2 linked regions of the Paraglaciecola sp. L3A3 genome follow. The protein of the gene in region 1 interacts with the protein of each later gene in a pairwise test. Links are inferred from orthologs where the notes say so. Each region holds a gene or a part of one and is shown in the gene's direction. Other genes may lie near its edges. The genes, in order: GQR87_RS15570 and recJ.

Evidence for each region.
Region 2: the proteins of GQR87_RS15570 (region 1) and recJ interact in binary tests that used the Escherichia coli proteins (3 or more experiments, as listed by UniProt). The link is inferred for Paraglaciecola sp. L3A3 from one-to-one orthologs.

The regions. Positions count from the first base shown.
Region 1 is NZ_CP047023.1:3,745,610-3,753,755, forward strand. What follows is about bases 1,735-4,674. They hold GQR87_RS15570 (DNA topoisomerase III), read left to right. Parts: upstream 1,735-2,174; coding sequence 2,175-4,175; downstream 4,176-4,674. Other genes in these bases: GQR87_RS15565 (response regulator), read left to right, coding at 1,735-2,103; GQR87_RS15575 (hypothetical protein), read left to right, coding at 4,314-4,674. Outside these bases: more of GQR87_RS15565, read left to right, coding at 1-1,734; more of GQR87_RS15575, read left to right, coding at 4,675-4,838; GQR87_RS15580 (cryptochrome/photolyase family protein), read right to left, coding at 5,201-6,778; GQR87_RS15585 (DUF2256 domain-containing protein), read right to left, coding at 6,768-6,935; GQR87_RS15590 (isopenicillin N synthase family oxygenase), read left to right, coding at 7,301-8,146.
Region 2 is NZ_CP047023.1:4,077,505-4,085,698, reverse strand. What follows is about bases 5,160-8,147. They hold recJ (single-stranded-DNA-specific exonuclease RecJ), read left to right. Parts: upstream 5,160-5,788; coding sequence 5,789-7,507; downstream 7,508-8,147. Other genes in these bases: recO (DNA repair protein RecO), read left to right, coding at 7,904-8,147; GQR87_RS16970 (hypothetical protein), read left to right, coding at 7,589-7,870; dsbC (bifunctional protein-disulfide isomerase/oxidoreductase DsbC), read left to right, coding at 5,160-5,719. Also shown: GQR87_RS16995 (general secretion pathway protein GspF), read left to right, coding at 1-1,611; GQR87_RS16990 (acyltransferase), read left to right, coding at 2,409-3,407; GQR87_RS16985 (FAD:protein FMN transferase), read right to left, coding at 3,703-4,665; more of dsbC, read left to right, coding at 4,970-5,159; more of recO, read left to right, coding at 8,148-8,194. UniProt on the Escherichia coli protein: Single-stranded-DNA-specific exonuclease.

The DNA.
Region 1 (8,146 bases):
AAGGGCGGTGATTTGACAGTGCGTCTTGACACTGGCTCCGTTAGCGATGAAATTCTTACCCTATATCAAGGCATCAATACCTTTGTTGAAAAGCAACAACAGGCAACCGCCCTATTGAATAATGAAGTTATTGCTAAAACCAAGCGTCTTTCTGCGGTCATCGATAATATTGTGGATGGCATAATTACTATCAGTGAGCACGGCATAATCGAATCATTTAACCCCGCAGCCAGAAAAATTTTTGGTTATACAGACGAAGAAGTGATTGGTCAGAATATCAAAATCCTAATGCCTGAACCTTATCAGAGCGAACATGATAATTATCTGCGTAACCATGTAACAACGGGAGAAAAAAAGGTTATCGGCATTGGTCGTGAATTTATCGGCCTACGTAAAAATGGCTCTACCTTTCCTATGGAGTTAGGGGTGAGTGAACTTGAAATCGATAATATCAAACATTTTGTGGGTATTGCCCGTGATATCACCGAACGTAACCAAACCGAAATAGCGCTAAACAAGGCCAAACTCAATGCCGAACAAGCCAGCTTGGCCAAGAGTGAATTCCTCGCTAACATGAGTCACGAAATCCGCACGCCAATGAATGGGGTGATAGGTATGACCAATCTATTGCTAGACACAGAACTCACCCCAGAACAGTACAACTTCGCCAAAGTAGTGAAAAACAGTGCCAAATCATTGATGGTCATCATCAATGATATCCTCGATTTTTCTAAAGTAGAAGCCGGTATGCTGGAAATGGAAGCCATCGACTTCGACATGGGGTCGCTGATGAATGAGTTCGGCAACAGCATTGCGGTTCGTGCCCACGAAAAAGGGCTGGAATTGATTTGCCCAGCTAACCCGGTGATAAATCAGTGGTACAACGCTGATCCTGGGCGTATCCGTCAAATACTCAACAATTTGGTAGGTAACGCCATTAAGTTTACTGAAAAGGGCGAAGTAGCAGTGTATTTCACCATACAGCAGCAAACTGAATCGCGTACTCAAATGATCATTGAAGTGACCGACACAGGAATAGGACTGAGCGCTGAACAACAAAGTGGGCTTTTTGAACGTTTCAGTCAGGCTGACGGGAGTACCACCCGTAAGCACGGGGGGACTGGACTAGGGCTAGCTATCAGTAAACAATTAGTTGAACTAATGGGCGGAAACATAGGTATTAGCAGTATAGAAGGCATAGGTTCTACTTTCTGGTTTACTCTTGATCTTGAAAACGCTGACGCTTCAGCATCCGAACATCCTGAAGCTGAACTACACGGGCAAAAAATATTAGTGGTAGATGACAATCTTACCAACCGTAAATTACTTGGACATTTACTGACTCACTGGCAAGTGGAACATGAGCTAGTTGAAAATGCCAGAGACGCACTCACAAGTCTTACCGCTGCGATTGATAACAACGCCCCTTTTAATATCGCGATAATCGATATGCAAATGCCTGACATGGATGGAGCACAACTAGGTGCGATGATCAAAAGTACCCCTGATTTAGCCAAAACTCATTTAATGATGCTTACATCTCAAGGTCAGCGCGGTGATGGCAAAAAATTAAAAACAGCGGGATTTAGCGCGTACCTCAACAAACCCATAGATCAATCCATTCTTCGTAACTCACTAATGCAGGTTGCAGGGCTCACTTCTGATGAAGGTCCATTAGTCACGGCATACACAGCCCGTAAAAAACTCCAATTTAAAGCCAGAGTGTTAGTAGTAGATGACAATATGATCAACCAGATCGTCGCCCAATCTTTACTAGCACAATTTGGCATACATTCTGATTTAGCTGCCAATGGCGAAGAAGCGCTAGCGGCACTAGAGAATTTACCTTATGACTTAGTGTTCATGGATTGCCAGATGCCAATAATGGATGGCTTTGAAGCCAGTCGCTGTATTCGTGCCTCTCAGTCCAAAGTGCGTGACAAAAATATCCCTATAGTTGCCATGACTGCCAACACTATGCGGGGTGACAAAGACAAGTGCCTAGCAGCAGGTATGAATGACTTTATCTCAAAACCTGTAGAAACACCTAAACTGCAGCTGATATTAGAGCATTGGTTATCTGACTTTCAAATACTGGATTAAGGGGCCGTCTATTTTACTTGTTCAAAAGTCTAAAACAGACTACTGTATAAAAAAACACTAAAAATATTTTTATGCGACTTTTTATTGCTGAAAAACCCAGCTTAGGCCGTGCCATTGCCGATGTATTACCCAAACCCCACAAAAAAGGTGATGGCTACATTAGTGCTGCCAATGGCGATACCGTCAGCTGGTGCGTCGGGCATTTACTCGAACAACAACAACCCGAAGCTTACAACCCTCTGTTTAAAAAATGGAGCCACGAACACCTGCCCATTATTCCCCAGCACTGGCAACTGGCAATAAAAAAACAAACTGCCAAACAACTAGGGGTATTACGCACTTTAGTTAAACAAGCTGATCAGCTAGTACATGCTGGCGATCCTGATCGTGAAGGGCAACTATTAGTTGACGAAGTAATCAATTTTTTAGGCGTAAAGGGAGCTAAAAAAAATACCATCCAACGTATACTGATCAACGACTTAAATCCCTCGGCAATCAAACAATCACTAAATAAACTACGTGACAACCGAGATTTCATCCCCTTGTCTACCTCAGCTTTAGCCCGATCTCGTGCTGACTGGTTATATGGCATCAATTTAACTCGCGCTTATACCTTACAAGGACAAAAAGTCGGCTACAAAGGTGTGTTGTCTGTAGGGCGAGTACAAACCCCTTTATTAGGCTTAGTGGTGCGCCGAGACCAAGCCATAGACGATTTTGTTAGTAAACCTTTTTATGAAGTTTGGGCCCAGCTCGAAACCCAAAAAGGCGAAACCGAGACAGGTGAGCACTTTAAAGCCAAATGGCAACCCAGTGAACATTGTGCTAAATATCTCGACGAACAAGGGCGTAATTTGTCACAAGCCCTGGCGCAAAATGTGGCAGGCCGAGTGAGTCAACAAGCAGCAAAAGTTAAAAACCTTAAGCGAGAGCACAAAAAACAGGCGCCTCCCCTGCCCTATAATTTATCTTCATTACAAATTGATGCCAGCAAAGCCTTTGGTTTAAGTGCCCAGCAAGTATTAGATGTGTGTCAGGGCTTATACGAACGACATAAATTAATTACTTACCCTCGTTCAGATTGCCGCTATTTACCCTTAAGCCATTTTAAACAGGCTAAAGAGGTACATGCCGCCATAATGGCCAATAGCCAACATTTGGCTCAGCAAGGTAATCTGTTTAGCCAAACCCAATTTGATTTAAACCAAAAGTCTAAAGCTTGGAATGACAAAAAGGTCGATGCTCACCACGCTATTATACCCACCCAAAAAATCAGTAATAACTTGTCTGGTAATGATGCCAAAGTATATAGCTTAATATGCAGAAACTACTTAGCCCAGTTTTTACCCCACCATGAGTTTTACGCAGTACGGGTTGAAGTAGAGATAGCCGCAGGTCTCTTTGTGGCTGTGGCTAAAGAGCTAATTAATCAAGGCTGGAAATCCATATTCGTACAAGGCCGAAGTAAAGCTAACGAACAAAGCTCAAAGGCCAACAGCAATAATAACGACGAGCAACAACTATTACCTAAATTAAGCCTTGGTCAAAACCTTAAATCATTACAGGCAGAAGTGTTAGAAAAACACACCTCGCCACCCAAGGCATACACAGACGCCACTTTATTAGCTGCCATGACAGGCATTAGTGCCCATGTTAGCGACCCACAATTACGAAAAATACTCCGCGACACAGACGGACTAGGCACAGAAGCCACTAGAGCGGGCATTATCGAACTATTATTTTCGAGAGGATTTTTAATCCGTAATGGTAAAACAATTAGCTCAACCATCACCGGAAAAAGTTTGATTAACGCCCTACCCGACGTCGCCACCTCCCCAGACATGACAGCTCGTTGGGAAGCCGAATTAACAGCGATTAGTGAAGGCACTAGCCAATATCAAAAGTTAATGCTCCCGTTAGAACAACAACTGAAAGACTTAGTCATACAAAGCCGCCAAGTGTTACCCCAAGGCTTAGCTGGTTTAGGTACACAAAGCTTTGCCAAAAAACGTAAAGGCCAAGGCCGCAGTGGCAAAAGTGCTAAGTTTACTAAGAAAAGCAACAAGCCTTAAGTTTAACTAGCTAGCTGATGTATCAAACTGAAGAACCTTAGATAGATTGAAGTCACAAAAACTATTTGCTGAAATTTACTAAATATTAGCTTTGAGCAAAAGTGAAGATGTACATATTTGCTGCTATTATCTTATTTTGTGATGGTGAAAAAAATCTCAAAAATCAAAACAATAAGCATATTGACAGGGAGCGGGATTAAAATGAACGGAAACAAACGAATTATAAATGTTTTAATATTTGCAGCGCTGTTTTTCGGCACCTATTTGCTTTTAGTTGGCTTTGATTTAGCGGTAGATTTTCAGACTGGTTTACCGATTTTTTATGGTCTGTTATTTTTCGTCTACGCCCTGATGTTGAAGTTTGGCTGGATTGAAAAACCCACCCCGCAAAATCGAAAAAGCGTAGCAGACCCCTTTAATCATCTGAAAATTCAAGATCACGATTTATACATAAATAAGCATAAAATCCCTTTAGTTAAAATCAAAAAAATAGTGCTCGATAAAGTCAAAGCCTTAGATGGCAATACAGAACAAGGTTTAGTGCAATTGCCTTTTAACCAACAAAAAGGACAAATCCCAGAATTATGGTTTGACGCAAAGCATCTTAAATCCTTAAAGGATTTTCTCAAACAACACATACCTCAAGCTGAATTTATTAAGTAACGTTTAGCGCTTCACTTTTTTTGAAGATTTAATAAAAAAATGAACCTGCAAATAAATGTTCGTCTGTGTATTTTCAACAGGTATTAGCAACCTCTTTCTAGAACGACTACTAATTTAACCTAAATACTGGATAAGCCGAACCTCTCGATAACACTCTTTTTGTGCCTAGCCGCGTTGGAGGAGAGTCTAGCAATAACACGTTATTACGTACGACAATCCGCATTGCTATACACGAAAAATTTCGTCACCGAGTAAGCATCCAGGTAAGGTGATTTGGGTGAATATTATTAAGCTATTGAATTGTAATGATAAATTCAGATTATACGATACTTCTTATCCAGAACTCAGGTTAATTTAATTTGTTAAATTTTCTCTAAGTTTTGCAAATAATAGTTAGCTTTATCTAACGTAGCTTGTTGTTGCTCTATGGGTTGCTTTCGCCAATTTTTATAGACCATAGCTTGTCGAGGATTCGATTCAAATAGCAGGCTGTGTTTTTCCATAAAGTGCCAATAAAGGCTATTTAAGGGGCAAGCATTGTCTGTGGTTTTTTGTTTGACGTCATAATGACAACTTTGACAATAATCACTCATTTTATTCACATAATTACCGCTGGCGGCATACGCTTTGGACGCAATCAGTCCACCATCGGCAAATTGACTCATGCCCCGAGTGTTGGGTAATTCAACCCATTCAATGGCGTCGACATAGATACCCAAATACCAGCGATCAACTTGTACAGGGTCAATACCCGTGAGTAAACAAAAGTTACCTGTGATCATCAAACGTTGAATGTGATGGGCATAACTATATTGTAATGATTGTTTGATGGCATGATGTAAACAATTCATTTTTGTGTCACCGTTCCAAAACCATGAAGGTAAGTCGTTATTTGCTTGTAACGCATTCTTTGCATGATATTGCGGCATGTTAATCCAATACATGCCACGAATAAATTCACGCCAACCTACAATTTGTCTGATAAAACCTTCAACCTGAGCAAGGTTAATTGCATCATCGGCTTGATAATGTTTAATTACAGTATCAACCACAAGTTTAGGCGATATCATTTTACTGTTTAAAGAAAAAGACAGCCTAGAATGATAAAGACTCCATTGCTTCTGGGTAATAGCGTCATCGGCATTGCCTGTCATTGCGTCTTGAAAAGTACCAAATGATGGAAGTAAATAACGGCAAAAGAAATCAAGTAATTGTAAACTTTGCTGACGATTAATTGGCCATAATAATTGTGAATCACCATCCCCCATTGTATTGATTTTATGGCGTTCAATACGCTCATTGATCTGGCTCACATCATGACTAAAAACCAATGGAGCAGGAATCAATGACATATCCTTTTTTTTCAGCTTATTACGGTTTTGTTGGTCAAAATTCCACTTACCGCCATCTGGGTTATTGTTTTGGTCGACAAGTAGCTTAAAACGCTTGCGCATATAGCGATAAAAAAACTCCATTCTGTGACTCGTTTCAGCTTTAAAATGCTCAGGTAATTCTTTATGCGGTAAGTAAAAATGTTCAGATTCAACACAAGCGAATAAAATATTTATGCCTGCCAATTGTTGGCAAAATTTAGTCAGTTGCTGAGATAATCGATATTCATCAGGTTGCTGATATTCGAACAGCTGCACATCATTTTTTAATAAATCTGTTAATAGTTCGGGAAGATCAGTGTATTTTTTGGTCTCATCTAAGGTTAAATGCAACACTCGATGCCCTGCGCTTTTTAAAGCGTCAGCAAAAGCCGTCATAGCGGCAAAAAAAGCCTGAATTTTTTGCACATGATGTGTCACATAAGAGGTTTCTTGATGCAACTCGGCAATGACATAAGTACAATTTTCATCCACCTCTTTAAACCAAGAGTGAGAAGCGTTCAATTGGTCGCCTAAAATAAGGCGTAATGTATTTTGCTTATGATGCATGCGTTCTTTTCTCGTTGAAACAGCGTTTTGAACAATAGATAACGTTCTGCCAATCACGTTGCCATTTTTTACGCCAGTAAAATGGCCTGTGGCAGTTAGCGCATAGCTTTTGGGGTAGAGCCGCTTTCCCCTTATGCTTGTGTTCTCGATTGGGCATATTGTTTCCGTGGAATAATCGTTAAAATCAACTCTTGTGCTAGTGCTAACGACTTAATTGACTTATATACGTATCAACAGTGTTTTTTGATTAGTTCACTTGTTCTAATTTTGTGCATTCGCACATTATGTGCGCATTTTCGCATACATCTAATTACGACAAAAACTTTTAACCTATTGTTAATTAAGATTATTATTTTCCATTTGTTTATGGCGCATATATTGCTTTTTTTAATCACACAGTCACAGAATTCTGTGACTGTGTGATTAAAATAGATTAAAACCCGGGACGACTCGGGGTAGGCATAACCTACTAACTTCTCTGGACGGCCAGATAACATTTTGATTTTATATCAGGAGATTGTTATGACGCCACATCCCTCAAAAGATAAACATACTGCATTCCAACAACTTCCCATTGTGGATATCAGTTTATTATCATCAGCCGATCTTTCAGAACGTAAAAAAGTAGCTGAACAGCTAGGCAAAGCGGCAAGTGAGGTGGGCTTTTTATATATTACTGGACATGGCATTTCAGCAGATATAATTAACCGACTAAAAGATAAAACCCGTGAATATTTTTTACAGCCTTTAGACACAAAGATGACCGATTATATCGGCAACTCTATTAACCATAGTGGTTACGTGCCCGAAGGTGAAGAACAACCTGACGCAGAATCAACTATGGTTGATAACAAAGAAGCCTATGATGTGAATTGTGATTTTTTAGCAGAAACAGGCCGCCGACCTATGTTAGGACCAAATCAATGGTCGGAATTAGCAGGCTTTAAAGAAGATATAAAAGCTTACTATGATGAAGCTATTGCTCTTAGTCATCGATTATTTAAAGGATTCGCTTTGGCACTAGGTTTAGCCGAAGACACCTTTGAATCAATTGTGACATCGCCGCCAAGTCAATTACGTTTAATTCATTACCCATACAATGAAATCAGCCCCGAAAATAGGCCTGGTATAGGGGCACATACAGATTATGAGTGTTTTACCATTTTATTGCCCACCGCCCCAGGCCTTGAAGTATTAAATGGAGCCGGTGATTGGATTGATGTGCCTTTAGTTGACGGTGCCTTTGTCATTAATATTGGCGATATGTTAGAAATACTAAGTAATGGTAACTTTGTAGCCACCGCTCATCGCGTAAGAAAAGTAGCAGAAGAGCGTTATTCATTCCCGCTATTTTGTGCTTGTGATTAC
Region 2 (8,194 bases), 330 kb from region 1 along the record:
AAATCATTGAAAGACTTAGCCAAAGCGGCAAAACAAGCCACAGGCGATGCTGATGCCCCTTTGTTACATGAAAATCACGCCAAACCAGTGAGTAGACGTGAGTTTATCGCTCAAGGATTTTGTGCTGGCATGGCTACAGTTACCGCAGGTTCGGCGTTGAATTTATTTTCGGCGAATACTGCTAATGCAAGTTTATCTGCCGATCTAGAAGCACTAAAAGCCCAATGCGGTATTGCCACGCAAGGGGCGGGGAAAATTCCTTTTATTGTGTTTGATTTAGCCGGTGGGGCAAATATTGCGGGGTCGAATGTGCTGGTAGGGGGGCGCGGTGGACAAATGGATTTTTTAAGTACCTCTGGCTATAGCCGCCAAGGCTTACCCGGTGACATGGTGCCGTCTATTGCTAATCCTGATAAAGGACTCAGTGATTTTATTAACTCTGAGTTAGGTTTAGCTTTTCATAGTGATAGTGCTTTTTTACGAGGCATGTTAGAAAAAGTTAGTGTGGGTAATAGAGTCAATATTAACGGTGCAGTGATCCCCGCGCGTTCTGAAAACGATACAGGCAATAATCCCCATAACCCTATGTATGGCATTAATAAAGCAGGCTCTGATGGTTCGCTATTAACTTTAATAGGCTCAAGAAATACTGATTCTGGTGGTAACTCTATGGCACCCACCATGATGATTGACCCTAGTAAACGACCAACAAAAGTGGATAGGCCAACAGATGTGACAGGCTTAGTCGATACCGGTGATTTAATTGGTTTATTATCACAACAAGATTCAGTGGCAGTGATGGAGTCTATCCAGCGTATCAGTGACATGAAACTGAATAAAGTGAATACCAAAGTGACCTCAGACGAAGTGTTAAAAGACTTGGTGCGCTGTGGCTACGTAAAAAGTGCAGACATTGCCGATCGATTTGGTGATCCCAGTGCTCTCGATCCTGTGCAAGATATCGAAATAGTCGGGGATGGCGGGATATTTAGCCAAGAAGAATTTGATAGTGATGGTGAGTACAGAAAAACCGCTGCAGTAATGAAGTTAGTGATGAATGGTTTAGCGGGGGCAGGCACCATTACTATGGGCGGATTTGACTATCACACCGGTGATCGTTCAACCGGTGAAGTACGAGATCTAAGAGCTGGCCGCTGTATGGGCGCTTGTTTAGAATATGCAGCCCGATTAGGTGTGCCTTTAATGATGTATGTATGTTCTGATGGTTCGGTCGCCAGTAATGGCATGATTGACAATAGTGTGAATGGACGAGGCAAGGGCGTTTGGACCGGCGATAACTCCTCTACCGCTGCTTCATTCTTTATGGTTTACAACCCGAATGGCACGCCTGAACTTATGGGCGGCACCCCAGAACTCCAAGCCATGCAACAGCAAATTGGTTATATGCGTCGTGATGGCTCGGTAGAAACTGCTTCTACCCCTGCAGCCAATAACGTCAACTTACTGGTAGAAACCGTTATCTTGAATTATATGGCACTACATGGCGAACAAGGTCAATTTGCTAATTTGTTTCCTACCAATGGTTTAGGTAATAGCACCTTGATGGATAGCCTCACTGCCTTTCAACCTATAGTAAATGGCACGATTTAGGGTTTAGTACTAAGCCCGCCCCGTAAGGCATGACTTCGTCATTTATGCGCTGCGCGCACGGGGCATGGCTTCGCCACCAAAGCATTCGCTTCGCTTACCGTCATCCATGACGCTTTTGATGCGGCATCCCTGCCGCACCAGTTACTCTTTTTCAACAGCAAAAAAGAGTAACCAGAAAACGCCGCGCTTCGACCAAGTTCTATTACCTGCGCTACTTGCCTAATAGAGGTCGCAAAGAAGTTAGAACTAAATTCAAAGCAGTCATATACACTTCCCTGATGATCGGCACCCAACCTCAACATCCATGTTGAGCTGTTCAAGCTGGCGGAGCTTCGCTCCTAAATAATCAGCTTTCACCCATGTCATTTTCCTCTATTAGTCTGCGTTGCTCGGTGAACTTGGAGTCGCGGGGAAATTAAAAGCATCGGCTACGCCGACAAAGTCAAAAGCATGTGCTTCGCACACAGAGAAAAGCAGTAGATAGAAACTAGCAGATAGATTGAAGTGAAATAAAAAAATAAACACTTAAAGTTGTTGCTATCGTTGCAAAAACAGCATAACTGTCGTCCTTCCGGTGGGCTTTTGAGCTGAAATCCATTCTTTTGATTTTTAGTTCCGCATATTCGCAAGATCAAGGTGTTTACCCATATTTCGTCATGAATTAATTTTTGAACGGTCAAAAAATTAAATTATACAGATACTTAGAAAGTATGTTAAAAATAGAGAAAATTAATACGCTGCTTATCCCGTGTTTAAGCACGGGATAAGCAGGCTGATAAACTGTACAAAGGAAAGTTATGCAACGAATTCAAAGCATAGATTTAATGCGCTTAATTGCTATTTTAAGTGTGATAATTATACATACAACACCTTTTGATTCTTCTTCACATGATACTTTCTATTACTTGAAAATTATTTCTAACCAATTATCTAAATTTGCGGTCCCATTCTTTTTTATTATTTCGGGGTATTTTTTCCATATTAAATACCTTAAAACTAATTTGGATACAGCATCAGTTTTTGTAATCAAAAGGTTATTGATATTATTCATTTTTTGGTGTTTTTTTTATTTAATTCCTTGGAATGGGTCTATTCTGTTTGAAAATTTAATATCTAGATTTCAAACTAATCCATATAATACAATTCTAGAAGGAACTCAGATTCATTTATGGTTTCTGGTTTCATTAATCCTTTCTATTGCTATAAGTAATATATTTATTAGATTAAATCACAAACACTCTTTTTATTTACTCTCTGTATTTTCATTTTTATTATTTATTTTTGGTGTTATTGCCGGTAGTTGGTCTAAAACACCAATAGGGATTGATATTAACTTTAATACAAGGAATGGCCCTTTTTTTAGTACAATATTTTTTGTAACGGGCTTAGTTATTTCAAAGTTTAAAAATAAAGATAATTTTTTTAAACTTGGAGGAGTGTTACTTTTAATTGGTGCTTCTTTACAGATATCGGAATCATATTTTTTATATAAAAAATACAACGTTTTTTTTACTAATACAGATTATGTTTTTAGTACTTATATATTTGCGCTTGGTTTTTCGCTTTTAGCGTTATCTAATTCACCAAAACTATCTTCAAAATTAAGTGGGTTTGGTGTTTACACTCTTGGAGTTTATGCTGTTCATTTTTCTTTAATTTCTATGTTATCAAGTATCGATGCTCAAATAGATCATCTACTTTGGGAGGTTACGTACCCTTTTATTGTTTTATTAATTTCTTTAATTATAGCTATATTATTCAGCAAAATTAAGTTTATGAGACGTTTTTTTACATAATCGGGTAGCCGGATGCCAGAGCCCAGGGCGTTTCACTTCGGATAGTGCAGCGCAATCCAACCATCACGGAATCGATAAGGTGACGTCTGTGTACTAAAAACTGAATGTCTGCAATTGCACAGTGTCGATTGTGTTTTGTTTTTTCTGCCTTATGCTGCTTCGTTCAGCTCCACGCTGACTTTATCTGATTTTCATGTTTTCCTCTGTGCAGCAAAGCCTCTGTGCCCTCTGTGGGTTATATTCTTTTATCTTTGGCTTTTGATTTTACTGATCTATTCAGCTTCATTCTGCCTTTTCAAAGCACCAAATCTTTTGAATAATGCATTTTTCGTTGGTTATCCATAATGATGGCGTCATATCCTGGGGTGCGATTGATGAGGTCTATACCGTCTTTCACTCCTAGCACAAACACCGCGGTGGATAGGCCGTCATTCAAGGTGCTGCGTTTACCTATAATCGATACACTTTGTACTTGGTATGCTGACTTACCTGTTTTAGGTGAGAGGATATGATGATATCGCACACCATCTTGTTCGAAGTAACGTTCGTAATCGCCGCTGGTGGAAATGGCGGTATTGATTAAAGGAAGCGTTACTGCTTGGCGCTCTTTGTTGCGTGGATCTCGAATACCTACATGCCATGGTCGGCCAAGCCTATCCCCTAATAATTTGGTATCGCCACCTGCTGTGACTAACGCATGTTGAATCCCTAGATTTTTTAATAACTCGATGCTGGTGTCCACCACATGACCTTTGGCAATCCCCCCTAGATCGATTTTTACATCAGTATGATTGAAGTAAACACTAGTATTTGCTGGATCTAACTGGATATGTTTATAACTGATTGCTGATAAGGCTTTATCTATATCTTGTTGAGTGGGTTTATGCTTTTTTTGATAGTGATACAAAAATCCTACACTGGCGAAGGTAATATCAAATGCCCCTTGGGTTTCAGCTGACAGGCCCACTGAAAGTTGTAATAAATCGAACATTTCTTGTGATATTTTTACCGGCTGATGTGCGGCTAATCGATTAATTTTTGATAACTCGCTGCTATCGATATAGGGGCTCATTAATTGATTTATGCGCTGCATTTCTGTAAACACTGTTTGAATAGCATGAGTACCTAATTCAGGTTGTTCTGCCCATACTTCTACATGAATATTGGTGCCCATAATAGTCGCATTTTCTGTGTGCCATTCGGCTTGCGCTGATGCAGTGATAAAACAACAGGCAAAAAATATAATAAACAGTTTCATACATGGGCCTAAGGTGATTGTTAGGTGATAGCTTAACCTTAGTTATCAAAATTTTCGATTGGTTTTGAAATGTAAGATAGGGATGAAAAATTGGCAAACAAATAACAGCCTTAGGATCGTTGTAACCTTCTGTTACTTTCTGTAACTTTAAACCTTTGGTTTACTCTCGCTATTCCGTTAAACTGATGTCTAATTATTGTTAGAACATGAAATTATTTGGCCTGTTTAAGGTCTTATTCTTATTAGACTTATATTTAGGAAAATTATGAACAGTGTAAAAGTCTTATCGATAGGTGTTGTCGGTATGTTGATCCTCGCTACTTTTGTTATTTCACTTGACCGAGCTATTGCTGCGGTTGCTAGCACAAGTGCTCCAGTAACGGCTAAGGCAAATAATAATCAAGCGCTAGATTATACTCAAGTAGGGGATAAAATTAGACGTTCGTTACAGTTAAATGTTAGCTCTGTTGCAGAATCACCAGTGCAAGGTTTATTACAAGTCATGACTGAGAAGGGTTTATTTTACGTGAGCCAAGATGGTAGTTACTTCATGCAAGGACGTATTTTTAATCTTGATGAAGGGATGCGTAATGAAACAGAAGCTGCATTATCTGGCGCTCGTTTGTCTGGATTAGAAACCTTTAAAGATAATGTGATCGAATATAAAGCAGATAAAGAAAAGTATGTGGTGAATGTATTTACCGATATTACCTGTGGATATTGTCGTAAATTACATAATCAAATGGCAGAATATAATGATTTAGGTATTACTGTGCGTTATTTAGCCTTTCCTCGAGCGGGTCTAGGTGGGCAGTCTTATCACGACATGGTTTCAGTTTGGTGTGCAGCCAACCCACAAAAAGCAATGGATGACGCTAAAGCAGGTTCACAAGTGGCAGCTAAAAATTGTGATTCAAAAGTGGCTGAGCAATATGCATTTGGTCAAAGTATGGGCGTCAATGGCACGCCAAATATAGTGATGCCTGATGGTTCTGTTATACCTGGTTACCAACCACCAGAGCAATTAGAAGAAGCGTTAAAAGCCATCATGTAATTTTTATTGTCCGCTTGGGTTTGTCCAAGCGGCTTCACTCTATGCATACGGAATGATTTTATGCCAGCTGTGCAAATTAGCCGCAGAATCCACAAAAATGCCGACCATCTACCTCATTCAATTCACCCAAGATTAAGACAAATATATGCCGACAGAGGCGTAGAAAACGCCGAACAATTGAGTCGTAGTGCCCAAGCATTATTGCATTATCAATTGTTGAGCGGCATCGACCAAGCTGTTGAATTATTATGTCAAGCCATAGCTGAAAACAAAAAAATAATGATAGTGGGCGACTTTGATGCTGATGGCGCTACCAGCACAGCACTGAGTATTTTGGCGTTACGTGGTATGGGGGCCAATAATTGTGATTTTTTGGTGCCTAACCGATTCGATTTTGGTTATGGTTTAAGCCCTGAAATTGTCGAAGTGGCCGCGTCACAACAGTCTGAAGTTTTAGTGACTGTCGACAATGGAATTAGTTGTTTTGCTGGTGTTGAAAAAGCTAAGGCTTTGGGAATGACAGTAATTATTACCGATCATCATTTAGCCGCTGAAACTTTGCCTAACGCTGATGCTATTGTGAATCCTAATCAACCGGGTTGTGATTTTTTATCGAAAAATTTAGCCGGTGTTGGAGTGGCATTCTATTTAATGCTGGCTTTAAGAGCCAAATTAAAAGCCAATGCTTGGTTTGTAAACAAACAAATTCCGATGCCTAACTTAGCTGATCTTTTAGATTTAGTCTCTTTAGGCACAGTGGCCGATGTGGTGCCCCTTGATGAAAATAATCGTATCTTAGTGCATCAAGGATTACAGCGTATCCGTAGTGATAAATGTCGACCTGGGATCCAAGCTATTTTAGAAGTCGCGGGCAAAGACAAAAGTCGTCTGGTGGCCTCTGATTTAGGTTTTGTCGTGGGGCCAAGACTTAATGCTGCTGGGCGTTTAGATGATATGTCTTTGGGGATAGAATGCTTATTGACTGATGACTCAGGCAGAGCCAGACAGATAGCGGTGCAGCTCGATAGTCTCAATCGAGAAAGACGAGAAATTGAAAGTTCGATGCAACAAGAAGCTGTAAAGGCTCTTGATTCGTTAAACATTGAATCCGCTAATTTACCTTATGGCTTGGTGTTATACCAAGCTGATTATCACCAAGGGGTGATTGGTATTTTGGCTGGGCGTATCAAAGATAAATATCACAGACCGACTATTGCGTTTGCTCATCAAGATGATGAAACCTTAAAAGGTTCGGCTCGTTCTATTCCTGGTTTACATATTCGTGATTTATTAGAAGAGTTGAATAGCCGTTATCCTGATGTAATAGGTAAATTTGGTGGTCATGCTATGGCGGCTGGTTTAAGTTTGCCGCTGAAAAACTTAGAGGCATTTCAACGAGTTTTTAATCAAATTGCGGAAGAAAGTTTGCGAGATAAACCTCTAGCTGGCGAGTTGATTTCTGACGGAGAATTGCAGGCGGCCGATTTTACTTTGGCTTTTGCGCAAACCTTAAAAAGTGCAGGACCATGGGGCCAAGGTTTTCCTGAGCCACTGTTCGATGGTGATTTTCAGCTAATGGAACAAAAAATAGTGGGCGTTAAACATCTAAAAATGATGGTTAAACACCCAAGTGGATTATTGTTTGATGCTATTGCTTTTAATATTGACCCCGATATTTGGCCTAATCCAAGATGTTCTACTGTGAATTTGGCTTATAAGTTAGATATCAACGAATTTCGCGGCAGAACCAACTTACAGCTTATGGTTGAAGGTTTGATCCCAGTTTAATTTTTACACTCGCAGTTTATATATTTATGAAGTTAGCGAAAAGTGCTAAACTTGTTTTTTTCAGCTAACTCTAAAGTGGCCATGGCAAAAAAATCTGATGTAGAAAAATTGCTCGATAAACACGATAACCTCACTCACTCTGAAGAGATGACTGTGGTATCACATGTTCAACGCAAAGATGACGATTGGTTTATGAATACCTTATTGGTAGAAGGCACTGATGTACCTTTCAAATTCCGCCGTCGAAAAGTCTACAAAAATCTAACGGGTGCGCGGGTGAATTTGACTTATTACCCTATGACCGAAGAAATTGCGGGCATGGAGTTTGAAGCAATGAAAGTGGTACGCATAAAAGTTAGCTAGCTCACAACTCAATCTATTTTTCAGGTAAATCCTTTGGTTCCACAGCAGTTAAATGGTTTTTTGTTACATAGACGTGAGTATCGAGAAACCAGTTATTTAACTGACTTTTTTACTGCGGAACTTGGAAAAATAAGTGCCGTGGTGAAAGGTGTTCGTGGTAATAAGGGCGATAAAAAAAGTTTATTGCAATCGTTCCAGCCTTTGTTAATCAGTATTTCTGGAAAACACGAATTGCGTAACTTGAATCAACTTGAATCGAGTGCAAGTATGTTTCGTTTAGCTGGCCATCATTTATTTTCGGCTATGTATATCAACGAAATTCTC